DNA from 2 places in the Streptomyces sp. NPDC091416 genome. Region 2 is predicted to be linked to the other one. Evidence: predicted binding sites of a transcription regulator. Region 2 holds the regulator's gene; the other holds the start of a gene.
What was found. Region 2 encodes HrcA, which represses chaperone genes, less so after heat shock. Its sites were predicted from a motif close to TTNGCACTCNGNNNNNCNGAGTGCNAA; they were not measured.
Positions count from the first base shown of each region.

Region 1: a site for HrcA is predicted at 1,546-1,572, ahead of groL (chaperonin GroEL). Genes of this name have one in related genera too.

Region 1 covers NZ_JBIVTU010000001.1:1,346,523-1,349,912, forward strand. The annotation lists gene groL (chaperonin GroEL) at 1-1,384, opposite strand, end outside; gene ACIQMX_RS06055 (cold-shock protein) at 1,711-1,917, opposite strand; gene ACIQMX_RS06060 (MoaD/ThiS family protein) at 2,363-2,641, opposite strand; gene thrC (threonine synthase) at 2,672-3,390, opposite strand, start outside.
Region 2 covers NZ_JBIVTU010000002.1:338,439-341,828, forward strand. The annotation lists gene ACIQMX_RS08445 (nitronate monooxygenase) at 1-37, opposite strand, end outside; gene dnaJ (molecular chaperone DnaJ) at 151-1,287, opposite strand; gene hrcA (heat-inducible transcriptional repressor HrcA) at 1,288-2,304, opposite strand; gene ACIQMX_RS08460 (MBL fold metallo-hydrolase) at 2,490-3,221, shown strand; gene ACIQMX_RS08465 (DUF3097 domain-containing protein) at 3,247-3,390, shown strand, end outside.

The DNA of each region.
Region 1 (3,390 bases), on a different contig from region 2:
CGACGCCACCCTCGAGACCACCGTTGACGGCGATCTGCTTGAGCGGAGCCTCCAGCGCCAGCTTGACGGCGTTGGCGCCGGTCGCCTCGTCACCCGAGAGCTCGAGCTTCTCGAAGACGGCCGAGGCCTGGAGCAGAGCCACGCCACCACCGGCGACGATGCCCTCCTCGACGGCGGCCTTGGCGTTGCGCACCGCGTCCTCGATGCGGTGCTTGCGCTCCTTGAGCTCGACCTCGGTCGCGGCACCGGCCTTGATGACGGCCACGCCGCCGGCCAGCTTCGCGAGGCGCTCCTGGAGCTTCTCGCGGTCGTAGTCCGAGTCGGAGTTCTCGATCTCGGCACGGATCTGGTTGACGCGACCCTGAACCTGGTCGCTGTCACCGGCGCCGTCGACGATCGTCGTCTCGTCCTTGGTGATGACGACCTTGCGGGCGCGGCCGAGCAGGTCGAGACCGGCGTTCTCCAGCTTGAGGCCGACCTCCTCGGAGATGACGGTGCCACCGGTGAGGATGGCGATGTCGCCGAGCATGGCCTTGCGGCGGTCACCGAAGCCCGGGGCCTTGACGGCGACGGACTTGAAGGTGCCACGGATCTTGTTGACGACCAGGGTCGACAGGGCCTCGCCCTCGACGTCCTCGGCGATGATCAGCAGCGGCTTGCCGGACTGCATGACCTTCTCGAGCAGCGGAAGGAGGTCCTTCACGTTGCTGATCTTCGAGTTCACGATCAGGATGTACGGGTCGTCCAGGGACGACTCCATGCGCTCCATGTCCGTGGCGAAGTACGCCGAGATGTAGCCCTTGTCGAAGCGCATACCCTCGGTGAGCTCGAGCTCCAGACCGAAGGTCTGCGACTCCTCGACGGTGATGACGCCTTCCTTGCCGACCTTGTCCATGGCCTCGGCGATGAGCTCGCCGATCTGGGTGTCAGCGGCGGAGATGGAGGCCGTCGAAGCGATCTGCTCCTTGGTCTCCACGTCCTTGGCCTGCTCCAGGAGGGCGGCGGAGACGGCCTCGACGGCCTTCTCGATGCCCCGCTTGAGAGCCATCGGGTTCGCACCCGCGGCCACGTTGCGAAGGCCCTCGCGGACGAGCGCCTGAGCGAGAACGGTGGCGGTGGTCGTACCGTCGCCGGCGACGTCGTCCGTCTTCTTGGCGACCTCCTTGACCAGCTCCGCACCGATCTTCTCGTACGGGTCCTCCAGCTCGATCTCCTTGGCGATGGAAACACCATCGTTGGTGATCGTGGGGGCGCCCCACTTCTTCTCAAGGACGACGTTGCGGCCCTTGGGGCCGAGGGTGACCTTGACGGCGTCGGCGAGCTGGTTCATGCCGCGCTCAAGACCGCGCCGGGCCTCCTCGTCGAAGGCGATGATCTTGGCCATATGAAGTGGTCCTCCCGGACAGGGGTGGATTTCTCCGGACCGAGTGGCGCCCGCGACGGACGGCCTGCGTGCCTGCCGGTTCCTTGCCCCGGAGGCCTGCGGGCCTCACCGGCCCGGTCCAAGTTTCTGTCACTCTCACCCAGAGAGTGCTAAGCCAATAATTAGCACTCGACCCCCGAGAGTGCAAGCGTCTCCCTCGGAGTGTGGACAGCCACGGGGGGCGCGACGGAAGCGGCCCCGGACGCGCGGAGGGCCCGTACCTGTGGGGTACGGGCCCTCCGTGCGTGAGTAGTGTCGTCGACCGACTGCGTCGAACCCGGCCGGGCTCAGCCGACGGCGAGCTTGACCATGTCCGCCTGCGGCCCCTTCTGGCCCTGCGAGATCTCGAATTCAACTCGCTGACCCTCTTCGAGGGTGCGGTACCCGTCCATCTGGATCGCGCTGTAGTGGACGAAAACATCCGCACCACCGTCGACCGCGATGAAGCCGTACCCCTTCTCCGCGTTGAACCACTTGACGGTGCCCTGAGCCATGCCCAACTCCCCTATTACTGGCCCTTTCACAGGACCGCACTTCGCGGGCCCGGGTCAGAACCCACCCTCCGACAGGAGAGGGTGCGTGCGCCGGAACGCGTCGACCGCGGCCGAATGTATCTGCCCAACTGCCCTCTGCAACAGGTCAATCGGACGAGAATTCTGAGCAGAACCGATCGCCCGAATATGAGGAATTTATGAGATTCCAGGGCAAGTCGGGCCAGGCAAAGGTGACTTATGACGCAAGGAGCTCACACACTTTGGCTGCTTCTTGTCGTGTCCAGGCGCATTCTCGTATGCGGGGGGCACGGGCAGCGGAGGGGGCTTCCCTCACTGTACCCCGCTCAACCATGCAGAATTGCCCCCTCCGCTTCTCTCGCGGAGGGGGCAATCGTGGTCACGCTGTGAAATCGGCCCGGCGGCCGCGAAGGGTCCGGGCCGCGGCTCAGCAGCCGCCGGCGACGGCCGGGATGATCGAGATGCCGGCACCGTCCGGCGTGGCCGCGTCCAGGCCGCCCTCGAAGCGCACGTCGTCGTCGTTGACGTACACGTTCACGAAGCGCCGCAGCTTGCCCTGGTCGTCCAGGACGCGGGCGGCGATGCCCGGGTGGTCCTTCTCCAGGGACTCGATGACCTGGGAGAGGGTCGTGCCCTCGGCCGGGACCTCGGCCTGGCCGCCCGTGTAGGTGCGGAGGATGGTGGGGATACGGACCTTGACGCTCATGGCGGGTGCCCTTCCTTCAGTCTCGGGTGGTCAGCTGGTGGCGAGGCCGGCGGCGCGGAAGGCGTCCAGGCTCGGGCGGATCGTGGCGCTCGCCTGCGAGGTGGCGGCCACGGCGTCCAGCGTCTTGAGGCCGTCACCGGTGTTCAGGACGACGGTGGTGAGCGCCGGGTCCAGCAGACCGGCCTCGATCAGCTTCTTCGTCACGCCGACCGTCACCCCGCCCGCCGTCTCGGCGAAGATGCCCTCGGTCCGGGCCAGCAGCTTGATCGCGTCGACGACCTGCTCGTCGTTGACGTCCTCCACGGCGCCGCCCGTGCGGCGGGCGATGTCCAGGACGTAGGGGCCGTCGGCCGGGTTGCCGATCGCCAGGGACTTGGCGATCGTGTTCGGCTTCTGCGGCCGGACCACGTCGTGCCCGGCCTTGAACGCGGCGGAGACCGGGGAGCAGCCCTCGGCCTGGGCGCCGAAGATCTTGTACGGCTTGTCCTCGACGAGGCCGAGCTTGATCAGCTCCTGGAGACCCTTGTCGATCTTCGTGAGCTGCGAGCCGGACGCGATCGGGATGACGATCTGGTCGGGCAGCTGCCAGCCGAGCTGCTCGCAGATCTCGTACGCGAGGGTCTTGGACCCTTCGCCGTAGTACGGACGCAGGTTGACGTTGACGAAGCCCCAGCCCTCGCCGAGCGGGTCGCCGATGAGCTCGGAGCAGAAGCGGTTGACGTCGTCGTAGTTGCCCTCGATGCCGACCA
Region 2 (3,390 bases):
TCGGAAACCGGCAGAGATCGGTCAACGCGGATGACATGACCGCATCGTGTCATGTCATCCCCGGCCCACGATGCGCACCCCGCTGCAGCCTTTTGTCCGCAATGCGGTACGGGCCCGGAAACCGGGCCCGTACGACGTCATCCTGTGGGACTAGCGGCCGTTGAACGCGTCCTTCAGCCGCGAGAACAGGCCCTGCTGCCCGGGCTGGAACTGGCCGGTGGGCCGCTCCTCGCCGCGCAGCTTCGCCAGCTCGCGCAGCAGGCGCTCCTGCTCCGGGTCCATCTTCGTCGGGGTCACCACCTCGACGTGCACGATCAGGTCACCGCGACCGCCGCCCCGCAGGTGCGTGATGCCACGCCCGTGCAGCGGGACGGACTGGCCGGACTGGGTGCCCGGCCGGATGTCGACCTCCTCCAGTCCGTCGAGCGTCTCCAGCGGCACCTTGGTGCCGAGGGCCGCCGCCGTCATGGGGATGGTGACCGTGCAGTGCAGATCGTCGCCGCGCCGCTGGAAGACGGCGTGCGGCAGCTCGTGGATCTCCACGTAGAGGTCGCCGGCCGGACCGCCGCCGGGGCCGACCTCGCCCTCGCCCGCGAGCTGGATGCGGGTGCCGTTGTCGACACCGGCGGGGATCTTCACCGTGAGCGTGCGCCGCGAACGGATGCGGCCGTCACCGGCGCACTCCGGGCACGGCGTCGGCACGACCGTGCCGAAGCCCTGGCACTGGGGACAGGGCCGCGAGGTCATGACCTGGCCGAGGAACGACCGGGTGACCTGGGAGACCTCGCCGCGGCCGCGGCACATGTCACAGGTCTGGGCGGAGGTGCCGGGTGCGGCGCCCTCGCCACTACAGGTCGTACAGACGACGGCCGTGTCGACCTGGATGTCCTTCGTCGTGCCGAAGGCCGACTCGGAGAGGTCGATCTCCAGCCGGATCATGGCGTCCTGGCCGCGGCGCGTGCGCGAACGGGGTCCGCGCTGCGACGACGTACCGAAGAACGCGTCCATGATGTCGGAGAAGTTGCCGAAGCCGCCCTGTCCGAATCCGCCCGCGCCACCGCCTCCGGAGGCGGACAGCGGGTCGCCGCCGAGGTCGTAGACCTGCTTCTTCTGAGCGTCCGACAACACCTCGTAAGCGGCGTTGATCTCCTTGAACCGCTCCTGGGTCTTCGGATCGGGGTTCACATCCGGGTGCAGCTCGCGGGCGAGCCTCCGGAATGCCTTCTTGATCTCGTCCTGCGAAGCGTCGCGGCGCACGCCGAGTACGGCGTAGTAGTCCGTGGCCACTTACGACTCCGCCAGGATCTGTCCGACGTAACGTGCCACTGCGCGTACCGCTCCCATCGTTCCGGGGTAGTCCATGCGGGTCGGTCCGACCACGCCGAGTTTGGCGACTGCCTCGTCGCCCGAACCGTAGCCGACCGCGACGACGGACGTGGAGTTGAGCCCTTCGTGGGCGTTCTCGTGCCCGATACGTACGGTCATGCCCGAGTCCTTGGCCTCACCGAGCAGCTTCAGCAGCACGACCTGCTCCTCCAATGCCTCCAGCACCGGCCGGATCATCACAGGGAAGTCGTGCCCGAAACGGGTGAGGTTGGAGGTGCCGCCGATCATCAGCCGCTCCTCCGTCTCCTCGACGAGGCATTCGAGGAGGATCGAGAGCACGGTGGACACGGTTCCCCGGTCCTCGCTCTCGAAGGATTCCGGCAGGTCCTGCACCAGCTGCGGAACGTCCGCGAAACGGCGTCCCACGACCCGGCTGTTGAGCCGGGCCCGCAGATCGGCGAGAGAGGTCTCGCCGAACGGCGCGGGGCAGTCGACCAGCCGCTGTTCGACCCGGCCGGTGTCCGTGATCAGCACGAGCATCAGCCGGGCGGGGGCCAGGGACAGCAGTTCCACGTGCCGCACCGTCGAGCGGGTCAGTGAGGGGTACTGCACGACGGCGACCTGCCGGGTCAGCTGCGCGAGCAGCCGTACGGTGCGACCCACGACATCGTCGAGGTCGACCGCGCCGTCGAGGAAATTCTGAATGGCACGGCGCTCCGGCGACGACAGGGGCTTGACGCCCGCGAGCTTGTCGACGAAGAGCCGGTACCCCTTGTCCGTCGGGATGCGTCCCGCGCTGGTGTGCGGCTGGGCGATGAAGCCCTCGTCCTCCAGCACCGCCATGTCGTTGCGGACGGTGGCCGGGGAGACCCCCAGCTTGTGCCGTTCCGTGAGCGCCTTGGAGCCGACGGGCTCCTCGGTGCCGACATAGTCCTGGACGATGGCGCGCAGCACTTCGAGTCTGCGTTCGCTGAGCATCGCGCACACCTCCAGCTGTGTACCTCGGTGGTTCTCGGGCCGTTCCCTGGTCTGTCCCTGGCACTCTGTGCGTACGAGTGCCAGCAATACCCCGGCCAGTGTACGGCGACGGGGTGGTCCCCTAGCAAGGGCGACCGGCCACGCTACCGCGAGACTGCGCAGGTCGTTGCCGATAGCGTCGCCGTATGGACGCCTCTTGGGAAGAGTTCGGCTGGGAGCGACTCGGACACGGAGTGGGCCGACGACGCCTTCCGGTGTGGGATGCAACGGTCGCGCTGGTGGCGGGGACCGACGGTGTGCTGCTCTGCGACACCGGTTCGTCACTCCGCGAAGCGGCCGAGGTACGCGGCCAGGCGCAGGCCCTGCTGGGCCGGAGGGTGACACATATCGCACTCAGCCACCCCCATTTCGATCACGTGCTCGGCACGGCGGCCTTCGCCGGGGCACAGGTGTACGGCGCCGGGGGCCTGGCCGGTCTGCTGCGGCGCGGGGCGGACGAGCTGCACGCCGACGCGGTGCGGCACGGGCTGCCCGAACACGACGCGGCCGAGTCCGCCGACGTGCTGGTGGCGCCGCATCACGAGGTGCGCGCCGAATGGACGCTCGACCTGGGCGGCGGGCGTGAGGTGCTGCTCGTGAACGCGGGCCCGGGGCACAGCGGCCACGATCTCGCGGTGCTGGTCCCCGGCCTCTCCGGCTCGCCCGCGGTCGTGTTCTGCGGCGACCTGGTCGAGGAGTCCGGTGACCCGCAGGCGGGCCCGGACGCGTTCCCCGCGCACTGGCCGGCGGCGCTGGACCGGCTGCTGGCGCTGGGCGGCGAGGACGCGCTGTACGTGCCGGGGCACGGGGCCGTCGTGGACGCGGCGTTCGTACGGGCCCAGCGCGATCAGCTGGCTGCCCGGTTCGGCGTGTCGTGAGCCGCTCCCGCCTTATCGTCATCCGATGCGCAGCTACCAGCCGGACCTGACCCCGCCGTGGAAGAAATCCGCCCCCGCCCCCGAGGTGCCCGCCGAGCCCGATCTGGTCGTGGAGGACGTCGCCAGCGGCTTCTGCGGTGCGGTGATCCGGTGCGAGAAGACGGCCGAG